Regions from separate parts of the Lysinibacillus sp. 2017 genome, predicted to be linked through region 4. Evidence: predicted binding sites of a transcription regulator. Region 4 holds the regulator's gene; each other region holds the start of a gene.

Region 1 (5,082 bases), 590 kb from region 4:
CCTTGAGAAAGTTGTTCAAATGGCTTATTGGCTAAATGCTGACAGTTAAAATGTTTCATAATAGAGACTGCCTGTTCGATTTCTTCGTCTGTAACTTTTTCAAATAGACGAAGTGCACCAAATTTCCCACTTAATACAATTTCAATCGCAAAATCATGCCAGTTAAAGTTATCAATCATGGCATTACTTACCCAACCGATGCGTGTACGAAGCTTTGGAATATATGTTTGACCATACGTTTCACCAAGTACTTGCACCGTCCCGTCATTTGGCCAAATATAGCCGTTAATTACTTTTAATAATGTCGTTTTACCTGAGCCATTCAAACCAAGAATTGCCCAATGCTGACCTTTTTCAACATGCCAAGATAAATTATCTAAAATGACTTTTTCATTTCGATATAAATGGATATTTTCAATATGTATCATAAGAGACACCTCCACCTATAACTATGCACCTTTTCAAAAAATTCAGAAAGTTATTTTTGAACATAAGCTTAATTCTTTGTATAAAAAAAGAAAACGAACAAAATGCTCGCTTTCTAGCTAAACTGATTCTATTAAATTACCGCGCTTTCTACACCCGTTGCACGATAAAAAAGCTTTTCATTTAATTTGAGAGCCCATTGAACGATTGGTCCGAGTCCAAATGCCATAAATACTGTGCCAATACCAACGGGACCGCCTAATGCGAAACCGATAATTGCAACACTTACTTCCATTGTTGTACGTGCGCGTGTGACTGACCAGCCAACACGGTGTACAAGAAGTAACATTAATGTATCGCGAGGACCGATACCGATATTTGCTACCATATACATTCCGCAGCCTAAGCCTAATAGAATGACACCCATTATAAATGCAATACTTTGCTCTAGCCAGCCATGTGCATCAGGCAAGAATAACAGAAAAATATCCATGAAAATACCAGTTAAAAACATATCTAAGTATGTCCCTACTTTTGGTAAGCGTTTTGAAAACATCGCGTCAATCGCTAAAATAATTAACCCTAATATAATAGACCATGTCCCAACGGTTAAGCCCAATTTGTTGGATAGTCCAATGTGAAGCACATCCCATGAGCCCACACCGAGCATTTGTCCCTTAATAGTAAGCGCAATACCTAAAGATAATACAATGATCCCTGCTAAGAAAAAAGTACATCGCCAATATAATGCTTGATTCGATTTCAATTGTTATCCCTCATTGTTCAAAAAGTCTAAGTCGTCTTAAGACATTATAACGATTTCTTATAAAAAAAGGGGATAACAATCTATTCGAAAAATTTAAATTATTCTTCGTAAGAATAGCTTAATTCATCATTCACAGCATCGACATCGACAACTAAATGATGCTCGTTAAAAAACCATTCATCTGCCTTTTCAATATAGAAGTGAATGTCATTAATCACTGTTTCAATGCCAATTTCATGTGGCTGTTCGCGATTCATTCCTAAAGAAAAACCTTCGTGAAATGGGGAAGAACCTCCGTAACGTGCATAAAAACGAATCGTATCACCTTTTTCAACTTCCATTTCACGATGGAACCATTCAATTGCTTCTTTTGATAGTTTGATTTCCATATGCTCACCTCTAAAATCATTATGCCTTAAAAGCGTGAATCTTTCAAAAACAAAAAACTCTCTCGTAATGAGAGAGTTAGAAACCTTTAATTTTAGGTTCTGTACCGTTTTTAATACGCTTAATATTTTCACGATGACGATAGAAAATAAATCCAGCTAAAAAGGCTACTAATATAAGTAATGCTACTTCACCTTCAACAAACCAATAAACAATAACGTAGATAATCGCTGCTGAAGAAGCAGTCAATGATGCGAAACTAACCATCTTCGTTAATTTTAATGCAATTAAAAATACAACTAGTAGTATTAAAAATAGCGGTAATTGATAGCCTAAAATAATACCAGCGCTTGTTGCAACGGCTTTACCTCCGCGGAAACTAGCGAAAATCGGGAACATATGACCGACAGCGGCCACAATGCCTAAAATAAGAGGGTGAATTGTACTGTTATCAAATATAGGTAAGAGCGGAAGAAGAACTGCTGCTGTCCCTTTTAAAATATCCATCAACAGCACGGCAATGCCTGGTTTTTTTCCTAACACACGGAATGTGTTGGTCGTTCCTAAATTGCCGCTACCTTGTTGGCGAATATCTGTTTTGTAAAAGATTTTACCAATCCATAAAGCAGAAGGAATGGAACCTAATAAATAAGCACAAATGAAAATTACTGCATTGATCAAGAGTTGTGCTCCTTTCAATTTTAAGAATTACTACTTGGTACTAATAGTATGTAATGAATAGTTTACACCGTTTTTATATAGAAGGAAAGAGGTATTATTTAAATCCCGCGTTATCCAAAAAGTATGACATCTAGCTCAAGGCTTAAACAAATAGAAAGGATAGGAGGGAGGTTATGAGCCTGTAAAATCCCGATTGATTCATTCATCTAACAATACGTTAAGGAAGAGAAAAAAACGAATAATTAATGTTTCGTTTTATCAAAATATTTTGCATTTGCAGGAAAATAGTTACATTTAAGCGAAATGAGCTAGAGGATATGCTTTAAAAGCGTGGTTGTTGATGATACAATTAGTCTTTGCAAAGCCTAATTTGTTACGTCGATCATTGACACTTCTCATTTTTGGCAGTACGATTAGGATGATAACAGAACGTTTGTTTGTATTTTTGGAGGGGATTACAATTGGTAAAAAACCAGACCGGTATTTCTTATAATGAAGATGCCATTCAAGTATTAGAAGGTTTAGAAGCCGTACGAAAAAGACCGGGGATGTATATTGGTTCTACTGATAGCCGAGGTCTTCACCACTTAGTGTATGAGATTGTAGACAATGCAGTGGATGAAGCACTTGCTGGATTTGGGAATCATATCATCGTTAAAATTCATGGAGATAATAGTATAAGTGTTCGAGATTTTGGTCGTGGGATGCCTACAGGTATGCATAAAATGGGCAAGCCTACACCAGAAGTCATTTTCACTGTGCTCCATGCTGGTGGTAAATTTGGACAAGGTGGTTACAAAACAAGTGGCGGTTTACACGGTGTTGGTTCATCGGTTGTAAACGCTTTATCGGTATTTTTAGAAGTTACGATTCACCGCGAGGGTCAAATATATCGTCAACGCTTTGAAAATGGCGGAAAACCTGTAACCTCACTTGATACTTTAGGAAAATCAAAAGAAGTAGGTACACTAGTTCATTTCTTACCAGATCCATCGATTTTCTCTGTCACGAAATATAATTACGATACTTTGGCTGAACGTCTACGTGAGTCAGCATTTTTATTAAAAGGGCTAAAAATTGAGTTAATTGATGAACGTGGCGAAGGTCAACAGGATGTTTTCCATTATGAAAATGGTATTGAAGCGTTTGTTACATATTTAAATGAAGAAAAAGACGTACTACATCCAGTGAAATATGTGGAAGGTATACTACAGGAAATCGAAGTTGAATTTGCTTTCCAATTCAATGATGCATACTCAGAAACAATTCTTTCATTTGTAAACAATGTCCGTACGCGAGATGGTGGTACACATGAAACGGGTGCGAAATCTGCATTAACACGTGCGTTTAACGAATATGCCCGTAAAGTAGGCTTATTAAAAGAAAAAGATAAAAATTTAGATGGCTCGGATATTCGTGAAGGATTAACGGCTATTATTTCCGTTCGTATTCCAGAAAATATACTTCAATTTGAAGGGCAAACGAAGGGCAAATTAGGTACGTCTGAAGCACGTGCTGCTGTTGATACGGTTGTATCTGAACAACTAATGTACGTATTAGAAGAAAATGCTGAATTATCATCATCACTTGTTCGTAAAGCTATTCGTGCACAGCAAGTTCGTGAAGCTGCACGTAAAGCGCGTGATGATGCACGTAATGGCAAAAAGAAAAAGTCTAGCACACTTCTTTCAGGTAAACTAACGCCCGCACAATCAAAAAATGCGGCGCGTAATGAACTTTACTTAGTAGAGGGTGACTCTGCTGGTGGTTCAGCAAAGCAAGGGCGCGACCGTACGTTCCAAGCCATTTTGCCACTGCGTGGTAAAGTCATTAATACTGAAAAAGCAAAACTTCAAGATATTATGAAGAACGAAGAAATTTCTACGATTATTCATACAATTGGAGCAGGTGTTGGCGCGGACTTCACTGTAGCGGATGCTGCTTACGATAAAGTGGTTATTATGACCGATGCCGATACAGATGGTGCACATATCCAAGTGCTACTATTAACATTCTTCTATCGTTACATGCGACCACTAATTGAGGCGGGCAAAGTATACATCGCCTTGCCGCCACTTTATAAAGTGTCAAAAGGATCTGGGAAAAAGCAAATTCAAGAATATGCTTGGACAGAAAACGAACTAGCAGCAGCGATTAACAAAATCGGTAAAGGCTATATCCTACAGCGTTATAAAGGGCTTGGAGAAATGAATGCTGACCAATTATGGGATACGACAATGAATCCTGAAACACGTACGTTAATTCGCGTAAAAATCGAAGACGGTGCACGTGCAGAACGTCGTGTAACGACATTAATGGGCGATAAAGTAGAACCGCGCCGTAAATGGATTGAATCAAATGTCAACTTCGGCATGGAAGAGGATGCAAGCATTTTAGAAAATGAATTCATCCAGCATGAGGAGGTTAACGAATAATGAGCTTTGTTGAAAAATTTCAAGATTTACCTTTAGAAGAAGTCATGGGCGATCGTTTTGGTCGTTATTCAAAATATATTATACAAGACCGTGCATTACCAGATACACGAGACGGTCTAAAACCAGTACAACGTCGTATTTTATTTGCGATGTTCAATGAAGGCAATACAAATGAAAAGCCATTCCGTAAATCAGCTAAAACAGTTGGTAACGTAATCGGTAACTACCATCCACACGGTGATTCTTCTGTGTATGAAGCAATGGTCCGTATGAGTCAAGACTGGAAAAGCCGTCATATGTTAATCGAAATGCATGGTAACAATGGTTCAGTTGATGGGGATCCACCAGCTGCGATGCGTTACACAGAAGCAAGACTTTCTTCAATTG
Region 2 (5,082 bases), 760 kb from region 4:
CATCGAATAATGTATTGTAGAATAAAATATTTGATTGTGAAATAGGTGAATGGAATGGTACAAGTGCTACTTCACCTAAATAATGAGAGCCTTCATCAGTTGCCACTAATTTTTTTAATACATCTTCACCTTGCTCTGCTTCAACATTCACGATACGACCATTTTTAAATGTAATTTTAAAATTGTCGATAATGTTACCACCATAGCTTAATGGTTTGGTACTAGATACATACCCGTTTACACCATCTTTATGCGGGACAGTGAAAACTTCTTCAGTTGGCATATTGGCCATGAATTCATCGCCTTTTTCATTGACACTGCCCGCACCACACCATAAATGTCCTTTTGGTAATTCGATTGTTAAATCTGTACCAGGTGCAGTGTAATGAAGTTTTGCATAGCTCTTTTCATTTAAATAATCTACTTTTTCATGTAAGTTATTATTGTGATCTGCCCAAGCCTGTACAGGATCTTCTAAATCAGAACGTGTTGCTTTGAAGATAGCATCCCAAAGTGCCGTTACTTGTTCTTCTTCAGGAAGATTTGAGAATACTTTATTAGCCCACTTTTTAGATGGTGCAGCGATAACCGTCCAACTAATTTTATCTGATTGTACGTATTGGCGGTATTTATTCAATGCAGTACCAGCTGCTTTTTGGAACGCTGCAATGCGATTAGAATCGATACCAGAAAGTAAATCAGGGCTTTGAGAGACGATACTCATAAATGCAGCACCCTGCTCTGCTAGCCATTCACGCTCTTGAATTTTCCAAGGTGGGAAGAAATCAAACGAATCTTCTGGAGCTAATTCATAGCGAGTACGTGTTACTTGATCATCTGTGTAATCGACAAAAACATTTTTTGCACCACTTTCGTATGCAATTTTTGTAACAATTTGTACAAATGGTGCCGATTCGATTGAAGCAGCGATGTATAAGTATTGATTAGGTTGGATATTTACACCGATTTTTACTGCTAATTCGGCATATTTTGTTAAATTTCTTTCAAATTTCAAGTTCATTTGAATCATTCCTCCAATTATTGTCTGAAAAAAATGGACATTTTTGATACATTATAATCAAAATTAGTGAAAAGAACAGAAAAATCCAATAATGCATCGAAAAAAAAATAAATGCCATTATACTAGTGTATAGGAAGTTAATAAAAAGTTAAATAGACCGAAATAAGAAAAGACAGAGTAATTGGAGGTACTACATATGGATATTTCATCAGTTGTTGGGATAATTATTGCGTTCGCTGCACTTTTAACCGGGATGGTTTTAAAGGGTGTATCGTTATCAGCATTAGCTAACCCTGCCGCAATTCTAATCATTATCTTTGGTACGATTGCCGCAGTAACAATTGCATTCCCGATGAAGGAATTAAAACGAGTTCCAAAGCTTTTTAAAATTTTATTCACAGAAACAAAATTAGCAAGCGATATTGATTTAATAAAAATGTTTTCACAATGGGCGGATTTAGCTCGTCGTGAAGGTTTATTAGCGCTTGAGAGTAAAGCTTCAGAAATTGAAGATCCATTTTTAAAAAATGGTTTGACACTTGCAATCGATGGTCAAAATGCAGACTACATTCGTGATGTATTAACGGAAGAAGTTGAAGCAATGGAAGATCGTCATACAAGTGGAGCTGGTATATTTACACAAGCAGGTACATATGCCCCAACTTTAGGGGTACTCGGTGCGGTAATTGGTCTAATCGCAGCATTAGGAAATATGTCTGATATCGATAAACTAGGACATGCAATTTCTGCAGCCTTTGTAGCAACATTACTTGGTATCTTCACGGGTTATGTATTATGGCATCCATTCGCCAACAAACTTAAACGTAAATCTTCTGTAGAAGTAAAACAAAAGCAAATGATGATTGAAGGGATTTTATCTGTACTTGAAGGTGAAGCTCCTCGAGTAATCGAGCAAAAATTAGCTTCTTACTTACCAATGGAAGAGCGTAAGCAAATTACGGAAAGCGGGGCGGGTGGCCTTGGCAAAGAAGCATAAAAGACATAAAAAGCATGAGGAACACACTGACGAATCTTGGTTAGTTCCTTACGCGGATATTTTAACGTTATTATTAGCCCTATTCATCGTATTGTTTGCTTCGAGTACGGTCGATCAAGCGAAATTAGAAAAAATGTCTTCTGTATTTAATGAAGTCTTTACTAGTGGTACCGGAGTTATGGACAACCCCGCTGTTATTCAAACACCAAACGGTTCAGAAACGAATGTGCAATCAGGGGCTTCAAAGTATATGCAAGACCAACAAGCATTACAGCAAGCACAAAATCGTGTGGACGAATTTATTGCAGTAAATGAGCTTGAAAAGCAATTTGAAACGAAAATGACGGATGAAGGTTTATTAATTACCATTCGTGATAGTGTGTTATTTAATATGGGGGAAGCAAATGTAAAGTCAGAGTATAAGTCGATTGCAGATGAATTATCTCAGCTTTTAATGTTTGATCCACCTCGTAATATTGTAATTACAGGTCATTCAGATAATGTACCAATTAAAACAAAAGATTTTGATTCAAACTGGGATTTATCTGTAATGCGTGCCGTGAACTTTATGAAAGAGGTCATTGGAAGTAACGCCGAATTAGATTCTAAATACTTTAGTGTAAAAGGTTATGGTGAATTTAGCCCGATTGCTTCAAATGATACTGAAGAAGGTCGTGCAAAGAACCGTCGAGTTGAAGTACTTGTACAACCTCGTATTAGTGAAGATGGAAAAGTAATTACAGAATAATTAAAGGGCTTCATAAAAAGTTTTATACTTTTTATGAAGCCCTTTTCTATTTCGAAAGGACATACTTCTATTTGAGTTCGAATATTTCATTTCCACTTACCATGATTTTCAAATTACTTTTGACTTATCCAAAACAAAAGTTTATAATTTAAAACAAATGTTTGATTCGAGGTGAGACTATTGAATGAAAAAGAAAAATTAGTCTTCAAATTGATTAAGGAAAATCCATTTTTATCGCAGCAAGAAATGGCAGAGCAGCTAGGAATGTCTAGACCTGCACTTGCCAATATCATTTCTGCATTAATAAAGCGTGGTGAAATTTTGGGACGTGCATATGTATTACCAGAGAAAAATCAGATTATCACAATTGGTGGTGCAAACGTCGATCGGAAATTTTCAATTGAAGGAAATGTACAATTAGGTACATCGAATCCTGCAAAAGTATCTGAAAGTGTAGGAGGCGTGGCTCGAAATATAGCCGAAAACTTAGGACGCTTAGGAAACCGTATTTCATTAATTACAACACTTGGTGATGATCATGACGGGCGATTAATTGAACAATCAAGCAAGGCTTATATGAATTTTGATTTAGTTGAAAAGTTAAAAGGTAATACAACGGGTTCGTATACAGCTGTACTTGATGATCATGGTGAACTGGTAGTGGCGATGGCGAATATGTCCATTTACAGTAAATTGTCACCAATGATTCTAAAAAAGCATGAAGTAATTTTGCAAAATGCCAGCTGCTTAATTATTGATTTAAACTGCTCAGCAGAAACGGTTCAATACGTAAAAGACTTTGCATATCAGCGTGAAGTACCACTTGTTATTGTGCCTGTATCTTCACCGAAAATGATGAATATGCCATCGGATTTACACGGTGTCGATTACTTGATCTGCAATCGTGATGAAGCTGAAACTTATTTGAATGTAAAGCTTGAAACGTATGGTCACTATGAGAAAGCAGTAAAAGCCTTATTAGAAAAAGGTGCTAAGTACGCATTGCTAACATTAGGAGAACATGGTGTTATGGTAGGTCATGCAGGTAAAGTAACTCACTTTAAGGCTGTCTTGACGAATAATATTGTTGACGTTACAGGTGCAGGAGATGCGTTTGTGAGTGCCTTTTTACATGGTGTTTTAAATAATGAAGAGCTAGAAGAAGCAGTGCAGCTTGCTTTAGTAAGTGCAACAAAAACATTACAGTCAGACAAAACAGTCCGTGAAGACTTAACAAAAGAAAATTTAGCAAATTGGAGGAATTTACAATGAAACAATATTTATCATATTCACAAGAGGTATTAGAAGCAAAAGAGAAAGGCTTACCAATCGTAGCATTAGAATCTACAATTATTTCACACGGTATGCCGTACCCACAAAACGTACAAACTGCTCGTGAAGTTGAACAGATTATTCGTGATGGCGGCGCTGTTCCTGCAACAATCGCTTTAATCGATGGTCAAATCAAAATCGGTTTATCAGATGAAGAATTAGAAATGTTCGGTAACGCTCAAGGTGTAGCAAAAGCAAGCCGCCGTGACCTTGGCTACTTATTAGCAACAAAAAAAATTGGTGCAACGACTGTAGCTGCTACAATGATTTGTGCTGAATTAGCAGGTATCGAGTTATTCGTAACAGGTGGTATCGGTGGGGTTCACCGTGGTGCTGAAACAACAATGGACATTTCAGCTGACTTAGAAGAATTATCGATGACAAACGTAGCAGTAATATGTGCTGGTGCAAAATCAATTTTAGATATCGGTTTAACTTTAGAATACTTAGAAACAAAAGGTGTTCCAGTAATCGGTTATGGTACAGACTCATTACCAGCATTCTATACACGTGAAAGTGATTTTAACGTAAATTTCCGTGCTGACTCTCCAGAAGAAACTGCAGCTATTTTACGTGCTAAATGGGATTTAGGGTTACGCGGAGGTGCGTTAGTAGCAAATCCAATTCCTGTTGAAGATTCAATGGAAGCAAGCTTCATTAATGGCATTATCGAAAGTGCTTTAAAAGAAGCAGCAGAACAAGGCGTTGCAGGTAAAAATGTAACTCCATTCTTATTAGGTAAAGTGAAAGAACTAACAGAAGGTAAATCATTAGTAGCGAACATCGCACTTGTTAAAAACAATGCTCGTGTAGGTGCTAAAATCGCTGTAGAATTACAAAAATAATTGTTATTTCCTAGGGAATAATAGCGAATAAAAAAGGAAGTTCACTGATTTATTTAAACGGTGAACTTCCTTTTCCATTATTTACGTAGTGTTCCTAACTCAGCAACAATTGCATTCATTTCGCTGGGACTGAATGAAT
Region 3 (5,082 bases), 1.8 Mb from region 4:
AGTAGAAGGGATTGTCAGAGCTAGTTATTTTCTAATAAAAATGTTATGAAAGTGTATCGTGTTATGGCAGGCTGGGCGCCCAGAGTCGCAAAGATATGTTGCACATATCTGTACGACTCTTCTTTGCGCCTTGTGCTAGGCCTGCCAAATCAAAGTGTAATCCATTATGCCTTTGCATGTATTCGGGTGCGGCGCTATTGACGAGCAAAGGCGCCGTTTACTTTTAAAGCGAGTCCGTTGAATTTAGTGGGTTGAAGGGACTGTCAGAGCTAGTCATCTTCTAATAAAGATGTTATGAAAGTGTATCGAGTATTGGCAGGCTGGGCGCCCAGAGTCGCAAAGATATGTTGCACATATCTGTACGACTCTTCTTTGCGCCTTGGGCTAGGCCTGCCAAATCAAAGTATTATCCATTATGCCTTTGCGTGAATTCAGGGGCGGCGCTGTTGGCGAGCAAAGGCGCCGTTTACTTTTAAAGCGAGTCCGTTGAATTTTGTGGGTTAAAGGGATTGTCAGAGCTAGTCAAATTCAAATAAATATTCTATTAAGGTGTTTCGTATTTTGTCAGGCTACCGTATATCAGCAGCAGGGTCACGTGGTACGTATCCCTACTACTGATACTGTTGCGGTATGCTAGGCCTGCCACAGATTCTCTTTTTGTAAAGGGATGAATATATGGATAGGGTTCAATAGTTGTCAATGCCTTCATATTCTATAATGGCAGGATTGCCTTTTCTACTAAAAATCTAGATAAATGAGTTCACAGTATTTAGCTGTTAAATAAATACATTGTGATTTCACTACTTTATAAAAAAGGATTCACCCTATTAGAAGACTGGCGCCTACCACTGTAAGCGCCAGCACGTGAATACAAGCAAAAGGAAAATGGATACACCAAGTATTGGCGGGTCTTTCACGAAGCACAAAGGCGAGTCGTACAGACATGTGCAACATGACTGTGCGGCTTGCGTGCGAAGAACCTGCCAAATGACTATGCCCGAATCACCACTTTAATAAAAGGCAGATTCACTTGAACTGTATCTTTCTCAACTTTATAAGGAAGATTCGATAAATTTAGAAGACTGGCGCCTACCACTGTAAGCGCCAGCACGTGAATACAAGCAAAAGGAAAAGGGATACACCAAGTATTGGCAGGTCTTTCAACTCCTTTTATATAGTCTGTTAAATTGTGACTGTCGCTTCGCTTTCGTCACAAAGATAATGTCACAACAAACGGATTGTGACATTATCTTGACTGTGCGGCTTGCGTGCGAAGAACCCGCCAAATGACTACGCCCGAATAACCACTTTAAAAAGGGCAGATTCACTTGAACTGTATCCTTCTCTACTTTAGAAGGAAGATTCGATAAATTTAGAAGACTGGCGCCTACCACTGTAAGCGCCAGCACGTGAATACAAGCAAAAGGAAAATGGATACACCAAGTATTGGCAGGTCTTTAAACTCTATATAGTCTGTTAAATTGTGACTGTCGCTTTGCTTTCGTCACAAAGATAATGTCACAACAAACGGATTGTGACATTATCTTGGCTGTGCGGCTTGCGTGCGAAGAACCCGCCAAATGACTATGCCCGAATCACCACTTTAATAAAAGGAGGATCCACTTGAACTTATCTTTTTCTACTTTATAAAAGATTCACCCCATAAAAAGACTGGCGCCTTGCGAATCACCTCTGCTAGCACCTCACATGAATACAAAGAAATTTCATAGAATGGTGATCGATGATGCACGAACGTGTATTCTTATATTATAATGAAACTATTAAGGTGAAGAGAGGTGTGGAAATGACATTACGTGTAATTTCAGGACGCGCAGGTACGGGAAAAACGACTTTTATTCATCAAGAAATTGTCGACGATTTAAAGACCAATGCGCTTGGAAATCCCATTTTTATTTTAGTACCTGACCAAATGACGTTTTCAACGGAATATGAATTGACGAATAATTACGGCATTGAAGGCATGATGCGCGCGCAAGTCATGACGTTTAAACGTTTAGCATGGTTTGTCCTGCAAAAAGAGGGTGGTATTGCGCGAGAACGAATTGATGGAACAGGTTACCGCATGCTCTTACGCCGTATTTTGGAAGAACATAAAGACGAGTTTTTACTATTTAAACAAGCAGCTGGCAAACGAGGCTTTACGAAGGAAGTCGAGCAAATTTTAAAAGAGTTTAGTCAGTACAATATTAATTTACAATCGATTGAAGTCATGATCGATGCATTGCAGCAAAACGGTGCGAGTGAAGTGTTGCTACATAAAATGCATGATTTACAAATCATTTTACAGCAACTTGACGAACGGATTGGCGCAGAGTTTATCGACGGCGATGGGTACTTCCCGATGCTAATCGAGCGCATGCCACAAATGGAAAGTTTGCGTGATACCGATGTGTATTTGGACGGTTTTGTATCGTTTAATGGACAAGAATTTGCGATTTTAAAAGAACTACTCATTTATGCTAAGCGCGTGACATTAGTGCTACCAATGGATGATCCAACCGTTGATAAACTGGAAGGCTCAGTATTTTATCGCGCGGCCATGAGCTATGAAAAATTGCAGCATGAAATTCAAAAGTTACGCTTTGAACGTGGCATTGAGATTGAAGTCGAGCCGCGCATTCACTTGCAAACAAATTATCGTTCGATGCACAGTGATTTACTGCATGTAGAACAGAGTTTTGAAGCACCATTTGTGAAGCCAATCGAATCAGATGGACATTTGCAAATTTTAGAAGGCATGAATCCACGTGCTGAGGTGCAAGGGATTGCCCAGGAAATAAAACGGTTAGTGACAGAAGAAAAGTTACGTTATAAAGACATTGGGATAATGTATCGTCAAGTAGATGTCTATGATGCCATTATTGGGACGACATTTAAGCAATATGAGATTCCCTTTTTCTCAAATGAAAAACGCTCGATGTTGTATCATCCATTCATTGAATTTAGTCGTTCGGTAGTAGAAATCATTACATCAAATTGGAAGTTTGAGCCGGTATTTAGAAGTGTGAAAACGGACTTTTATTTCCCTTACAATGCGAATTTAGCCGTGATGCGTGATCGCGCGGATGTGTTAGAGAATTTTGTTATCGCTAAAGGGATTGTACATGATCGCTGGTTTAATGATGATGTTTGGCATTATCGCCGTTTTAAATCGTTAGAAAAGATTAATTCTGTGCAAACGGAAGATGAGCTGGAATATGAAAAGCTATTGGCGTCGGTTCGTGATTTAATTCGAGAGCCTGTTGGGGCATTACAAAAGCGCTTAAAGGGTTCTCACATTACAGGACGTCAAATTGTTGTCGCACTGTATGAATTTATGGAGCAGCTGGACGTCTACAAAAAGCTTGTGAAAATGCAGGAGCAAGAGGAACAGACAAATGCACTTCACCAATCATTTGAGCATGAGCAAGCTTGGAATGGCTGGGTGCATATTTTAGAACAGTTTGATTTGATGTTTGGTGATAAGGAAATTGCGCTAGAGGATGCGGCGCAAATTTTAGATGAAGGCTTTGAGTCACTGCAATTTTCAAGTGTACCGCCAACATTAGATGAAGTAACCGTGTCGACATTAGAGTTTGCCCGCTTTGATAATAAAAAGGCGATTTTCATTATTGGCGTCAATGACGGGGTGTACCCGATGCGCATGGATTCGGGTGGTTTACTATCTGATGATGAACGTGAAACATTCGAAAAGTCAGATGTGGAGCTAGCACCGGGTGTGAAAAGTCGCTTGCTACAAGAAAGCTTTTTGTTTTACCGTGCGATTTCATCACCGACAGAGTATTTATATGTGACCTATTCGAGTGCAGATGAAGAAAGTAAAGGCAAGCTGCCATCTATTTATGTGAACCGTTTGCATAAAATGTTTGAAATTAAAGGACAAGATGGTGAGATTAAACGAACAGTAACACATAAGCAAATCGTGATGGATCCACTTGATGAGAAAAATGAGGCGTACTTACTCGACTATTTACGTCACCCGCAACCAGCAATCGGCTTTTTAATGACGCAGTTAAAACAAGCGCAATTTGAAAAACGACCGCTACCAGAAGCTTGGAATGCACTAAAAGCATTTTATGAGCGTGAACCCGAGTGGCAGCATGTATTAAATGTCGTAACAAAACCACTTTATCATGTCAATGAAGCAGAGCCATTAACAGAGGAAATGGCAACGGAACTTTACGGCGAAAACTTTTTAGCGAGTGTATCACGCATTGAAAAATTTTATAGCTGCCCGTATTCGCATTTTGCTTCGTATGGCCTGAAATTACAGGAGCGTACCGAGTTTAAGTTAGAATCGTTTGCAATGGGCGATTTATTTCACGAGGCGATTCGCTCGATTTTATCAGAAAAAGAGCAAGTGATTCCGCTGAACAACTATATTGCGTGCTATAAAAAGGCCAATGAGACGATTACGAAATTAGTGGATTATTTCTCATACAGCATTTTAAAAAGTAGTCATCGCTTTGAATATATTAAAACAAAGCTCGTAAAAATCGTGGCGCGTACATTATTCGCGCTGATCAATCAAAGTGATTTATCGAAATTTAAAGCGATTGCACATGAAAAACCATTCGGAAAACGCGATGATAAAAATGCCGAGAAGGATGATCGTAATCCATTAGAAGCATTAAAAATTGATTTAGATGACAACCGTAAAATGTTTGTACGCGGGCAAATTGACCGAATTGATGCGTATAAAGATGCTGAGAACTTATATTTACGTGTCATTGACTATAAATCGAGTGGTCGTAAATTAGATTTCACTGAAGTGTATAACGGAATTTCATTGCAGCTGTTAACGTATTTAGACGTGGCGATGCAAAACGTGCCGATTTTAGCGAAGGAAAGTAAATTCGTACAAGATTTATCGGAGCTTGAAAACATTATTGTACAAGCTGCTGGGATGTTTTATTTACATGTGCATAATCCATTAGTAAGTACGGAGGATTATGAAAAGCTAGAGAAGATCGAAAGCCTGCGCCAGGAAAAATTCAAGCTAAGTGGCTATATGTTAAAAGACGTGGAAGTGGCGCAACTGATGGACACGTCACTGGAGCC
Region 4 (5,082 bases):
CATTGATTCGCGCCATTTTTTCTTTAGATAACATTACATTCTCACCTTTCTTAATTCCAATAATACAAAGGTATAAAAAAACGACTTGGAGAGCAAGTGTTTACTCTTCAAGTCGTTCCATAAATTCAATATATCTGCGGTGAACGGTCGCTTTACTTATTTGAATACCAAGTCCTGAAAGCGTTGATGCAATTTCAGCAAATGTTAACCCTTTTTGACGCAATTGGACAATTTCTTCAACAGGTACTTCTTTTCGTTCACGTCCTTCGATATTGCCACGATTTTTCAAATTATTTTGTGGCATATAACCATTTTCAACAGCTCGGCGCATGCCACGGCGAATTTTTGCATTGTGCATGCGGCGCTGATATTCTTCAACAACAGCTAAAATTTCAAGTAACATCGTATCCATTTCATTTAATGCGAGTGGACCCGCATCATTTAGTGAATAGACTGTTGCTTCATATTTTTGAATGAGGTGTAATACGGCCATTCGTGCATTACCACGACCTAATCGTGTTTCATCCTGCACAAATAATGCCTTTATTTGATGCTCTTTCATATATTCGAGCATATCTAATAGGCCATCTCGGTCGACTTCAAAACCACTATGTTGGTCTTTAAAAGCAGCTATTTCACTGTAACCTAGTGATTTCGCGTATTTTGTAAGCTCTTCATGCTGACGTACTAATGATGTTTCTTGCGTGTCCTTTTCTGTACTAACACGACAATAAATGACGGCTTTATTTTGATTCATTATTCTCTCTCACTACTTTAATGGATTGTGCATAATTGGGTTCATTTGATTTAGTGATATAATCGGCGTTCTTTTCAACGGGTACGTTTAAAATTTGACCACTTACTACTTCTTCACTCGATAATTCATTTTGTTTTTTTACAGCGTGAATCCAATCATGCTTTTCCATTTTACCACGATATTGTTCAGCTATTGTCCATAAAGTGTCCCCATGTTCAATTGTTACCTGTTCGTATAATTCAATTTGGTCGTCTTTCATTACAATAATTCCAATAAAAAAAACTGAAAATGCTAGAAACATTGCTGCAAAGCTGTTTAACTTTAAATTCTTCATAAATAACTGCCCCTTTTCGAATGTATGTTCGGAATATGTGTTCTCATAATAATACGAACATATGTTTTTGTCAACCGTTTCTCGAACCTATGTTTGCATTTATGTTCGCATACTGCTATACTGTATTTAATTAAAAATATCCATTTTATATTAAAGAGGTGAGCAAGTTGACAACAAAAATTTCAAAGCGACAATTAGCAATTCTAGCTTTCATAAAAGAGGAAGTTCGTTCTAAAGGTTACCCCCCATCTGTTCGAGAAATTGGTGAAGCGGTTGGTTTAGCTTCTAGTTCAACTGTCCACGGGCATTTAGCTCGTTTAGAAAGTAAAGGGCTTATTCGTCGTGACCCTACAAAGCCACGCGCTATTGAAGTTTTACAACAAGAAGATTCGACAATCCCAAAACCAGGTGTCGTTCATATACCATTAATCGGTAAGGTTACTGCTGGCCTACCCATTACAGCGATTGAGCATATTCAAGAGTACTTCCCACTGCCAGATACATACGGGGCATCTGAAGATGAACTATTCATGCTTGAGATTATGGGTGAATCGATGATTGACGCAGGAATTTTAGATGGGGATTATGTAATCGTAAAGAAAACGTCAACAGCAAACAATGGTGAGATCGTTGTAGCTATGACGGAAGAAGACGAAGCTACTGTGAAACGTTTTTACAAAGAAAAAACACATTTCCGCCTTCAACCTGAAAATAGCTCAATGGATCCGATTATCGTCAATCAAATCTCGATTTTAGGTAAAGTTGTCGGCTTATATCGCAACGTACATTAAATGTTCGAAGTCTATCTTCTATATTAATAGTAGATAGACTTTTTTCATGAAAAAAGAGTTCAGCAAAATCGCTGAACTCTTTTAAATACCCTATTTTACTTTTCACACGCTTCTACAAAGCTTCTAAATAAACGCTGTGCATACACATCTCCTAGTGGTGCAAGCTCTTCAGGATGCCATTGTACGGATACACAATACGGGTGTGATTCATGCTCAATTCCCTCTATAACACCATCTTTCGCAATAGCAGAAACTACTAATCTTTTTCCAAGTTTACCAACCGATTGATGATGGAATGTATTCACACGGAACGAATCGTCCCCGAAAATCTCTTTAAACTTCGGAGTTAGAACTTCTACACTGTGTGCGAGTGCACCGCGCTTTGATAATTGCTTATGCCCAATTGCATTTTCAACTTGAGATGGAATATCTTGAATGATCGTCCCCCCAAAAGCCACATTCATCACCTGCGCCCCACGACAGACACCTAAAATCGGCATTTGCTTGTCAAACGCATGCTCCATTAATAATAGATCACTGACATCACGTTCATGAACGACACGCCCAATTTTTTGATGCGGCTCTTCTCCAAATAAAAACGGATCTAAATCTTCGCCTCCAATTAGAAGTAAGCCATCAACAACTGATAATAAGGCTTCAACCGTGTCTTCCGTTGCGTTCGGAATACAAATCGGTATGCCTCCCGCTTGTTCAATAGAATGTAAATACGCATTATTAATGTCTAATTTTTTATCAATATCATACATCGTTAAGCCAATAATCGGTTTCATCCTCTACATCCCCTTTATTCACTACTCATTTAGCAAACTCAATTATTCAGATAATTCAAATTATACTACTATACCTCTGTAATACTCCAGAAAAAAAAAAAAAGATAGATTGTTTTATTTACAATCCATCCCATTCACCTATGCTTTTAATTGTTCTAAAAAGTACTCTTTAATTTCTCGCCAATTTTGCACACGGACATAGCCTTCCACCGCAGCATTATATGGCATTGAATACAAAACACCCGTTCCTTTAAATGCTTCAAGCTGTCTCGAACTATCATCGATCAAATAATCGGTATGTATCACAGCTTTATTGCCACAGAATACAATATTTTGCGTTTTTAAAAATGGCAAATGCTCCCGTAGCCATTCGTATTTCGCCGTGAAGGAACCTGGTACATCCATAGCCGCTGTTGCAATGTAAATTTCATAATGCTCTTGTAACTCCTTGATAACCTCGATTGCATCTGAATCTAATACGGCTAAATCACGAAAATAATCTGGTTCATTTAATAATGCAAATAGTTTTTTTCCGTCTTCCGTTGGTAAATCACGCTGCGTCGTTAATAAAAATTCTTCTTTGGTAAAATTCGTTCCGAAATTTTCATTATATGTAGCACATAATTTCGAATAAAAATCTGCTAATACTTGGTCCATATCAATAGCAATACTCTTTTTCATCACAAAGGCCCCCTCGAATTTCCTACTATTAGTTTAATAAACTCATGAACTGGAAACAAGTGATTACTCTATTTGTCACAATTTAACATCTTACATATTTTCGTTTGAACCCAATACGGTCTTTTTCAACTTGTTTTTGAATGTCTTCATAGGCATGTAAACTACCAGGTTTCTTCCCTTCACGTGGCATAGCAACAGGCCCGATTTCCTTAGCGAATTCCAATGCTTCATAATGCAGTGGTTTATAGGATACACCAACTGTCATAACAAAATTGTTCATCGCTGCCTTTGTGCGGGGTGGCGCATTTTGTATTTCTTCCTTCACTTTTTCTAACATGCCTAGCAGCTTCTCTTTGGAGAACTCTTCATCCTTACGATTGCCAAGTAACCAGCAATAGCAATTCCAACCAGCTGACATTTTTAGTTCTTCTCCACTATTAATCCATTTATCGCTAACTTGCTGGGCAATATCTGATTCCGCTAATGTCACCGCGACGACAAAGTCTGAAATCATGTAAAAGTAGGCCCCCTCTATCCAACGATCATAATCGCTTTGCGTCATTGTCTTTGGATCTGCAATAATGCCCGCAAAATACATCGCATCATAATTACCTGTTGCATAAAGCTCTTCTGCTAATGGTTGATCAATTTTGATTTTTTTTGCGATTGGCTTCATTGAACCCGTTGTTACACCGAAAACAGGTTCTTTTGCACCGTTTGACATATAGATTTTTTTCGAGCGCTCTTTGCCTAATGCTTCAAGCTCTTGCATGACTGTTTTGAAATCCAATTAAACCACATCCTTTTTGTTAGGTTAATGTTCGAATGTAAATATATACCTCCTAAATAATTCTTAACTTAATTTTATTCGTTGGTATTAGGCGGAAATCCCTTTATTTTTTAATTTCATATGATGGCATTGGGAACAAGAATTAAAAGCTGTGGACATAAAAAAAAAGCGCAAGGGCAAATTAAATCGCCCTTGCGCTTTTTCTAAAAATTAATACATTTTCATATATTGATCGCGTTCCCACTGATGTACTGTTGAACGGTACATGTCGAACTCGATTTCTTTTGCTTCTTTGAAGTTTGCATAAATATGCTCACCTAACGCACTTTTAACGACTTCATCTTTTGAAAGTAAATCAAGTGCGTCATTTAAAGCAGCTGGTAAGTTATCGATACCATTTGCTTTACGCTCTTCTTCACTCATTACATAGATGTTGCGGTTGATTGCAGCTGGAGGTGTCATTTTTTGGCGAATACCTTCTAAGCCAGCTTCTAAAATTACAGCCATTGCTAAGTATGGGTTAGCAGCTGGATCCACTGAACGTACTTCTACGCGTGTTGATACGCCGCGAGAAGATGGGATACGAATTAGTGGAGAACGGTTTTGTGCAGACCATGCTACGTAACATGGCGCTTCGTAACCTGGTACTAAACGTTTGTAAGAGTTTACAGTTGGGTTTGTAATCGCTGTGAAACCTTGTACGTGCGCTAAAACACCAGCCATGAATTGCATTGCTGTTTCAGATAAACCAATCTCTGCTGATTCATCGTAGAATGCATTTTGTTTGCCTGTGAATAAAGACACATTAAAGTGCATGCCTGATCCAGCTTCACCAAATAATGGTTTTGGCATGAATGTTGCGTGTAATCCGTGTTTACGAGCGATTGTTTTTACAACTAATTTAAATGTTTGGATGTTGTCACAAGCTGTGATAGCAT

The links. Region 4 encodes LexA, which represses DNA repair genes until DNA is damaged. Its sites were predicted from a motif close to CGAACATATGTTCG; they were not measured.
Region 1: a site for LexA is predicted at 2,687-2,700, ahead of parE (DNA topoisomerase IV subunit B). Genes of this name have one in related genera too.
Region 2: a site for LexA is predicted at 2,917-2,930, ahead of DCE79_RS15935 (carbohydrate kinase). Genes of this name have one in related genera too.
Region 3: a site for LexA is predicted at 1,750-1,763, ahead of addB (helicase-exonuclease AddAB subunit AddB). Genes of this name have one in related genera too.

Annotation. Positions count from the first base shown of each region.
Region 1 covers NZ_CP029002.1:1,894,496-1,899,577, reverse strand. The annotation lists gene DCE79_RS09110 (ABC transporter ATP-binding protein) at 1-428, opposite strand, end outside; gene DCE79_RS09105 (YczE/YyaS/YitT family protein) at 560-1,192, opposite strand; gene DCE79_RS09100 (HesB/YadR/YfhF family protein) at 1,291-1,581, opposite strand; gene plsY (glycerol-3-phosphate 1-O-acyltransferase PlsY) at 1,658-2,260, opposite strand; gene parE (DNA topoisomerase IV subunit B) at 2,722-4,695, shown strand; gene parC (DNA topoisomerase IV subunit A) at 4,695-5,082, shown strand, end outside.
Region 2 covers NZ_CP029002.1:3,242,534-3,247,615, reverse strand. The annotation lists gene DCE79_RS15950 (aminopeptidase) at 1-1,021, opposite strand, end outside; gene motA (flagellar motor stator protein MotA) at 1,218-2,018, shown strand; gene motB (flagellar motor protein MotB) at 2,002-2,766, shown strand; gene DCE79_RS15935 (carbohydrate kinase) at 2,947-4,038, shown strand; gene DCE79_RS15930 (pseudouridine-5'-phosphate glycosidase) at 4,035-4,943, shown strand; gene DCE79_RS15925 (DUF1128 domain-containing protein) at 5,021-5,082, opposite strand, start outside.
Region 3 covers NZ_CP029002.1:710,577-715,658, forward strand. The annotation lists gene addB (helicase-exonuclease AddAB subunit AddB) at 1,805-5,082, shown strand, end outside.
Region 4 covers NZ_CP029002.1:2,481,770-2,486,851, forward strand. The annotation lists gene DCE79_RS12110 (DUF896 domain-containing protein) at 1-34, opposite strand, end outside; gene DCE79_RS12115 (YneB family resolvase-like protein) at 101-757, opposite strand; gene DCE79_RS12120 (cell division suppressor protein YneA) at 744-1,091, opposite strand; gene lexA (transcriptional repressor LexA) at 1,259-1,882, shown strand; gene DCE79_RS12130 (gamma-glutamyl-gamma-aminobutyrate hydrolase family protein) at 1,978-2,673, opposite strand; gene DCE79_RS12135 (5' nucleotidase, NT5C type) at 2,812-3,354, opposite strand; gene DCE79_RS12140 (DNA alkylation repair protein) at 3,437-4,144, opposite strand; gene glnA (type I glutamate--ammonia ligase) at 4,355-5,082, opposite strand, start outside.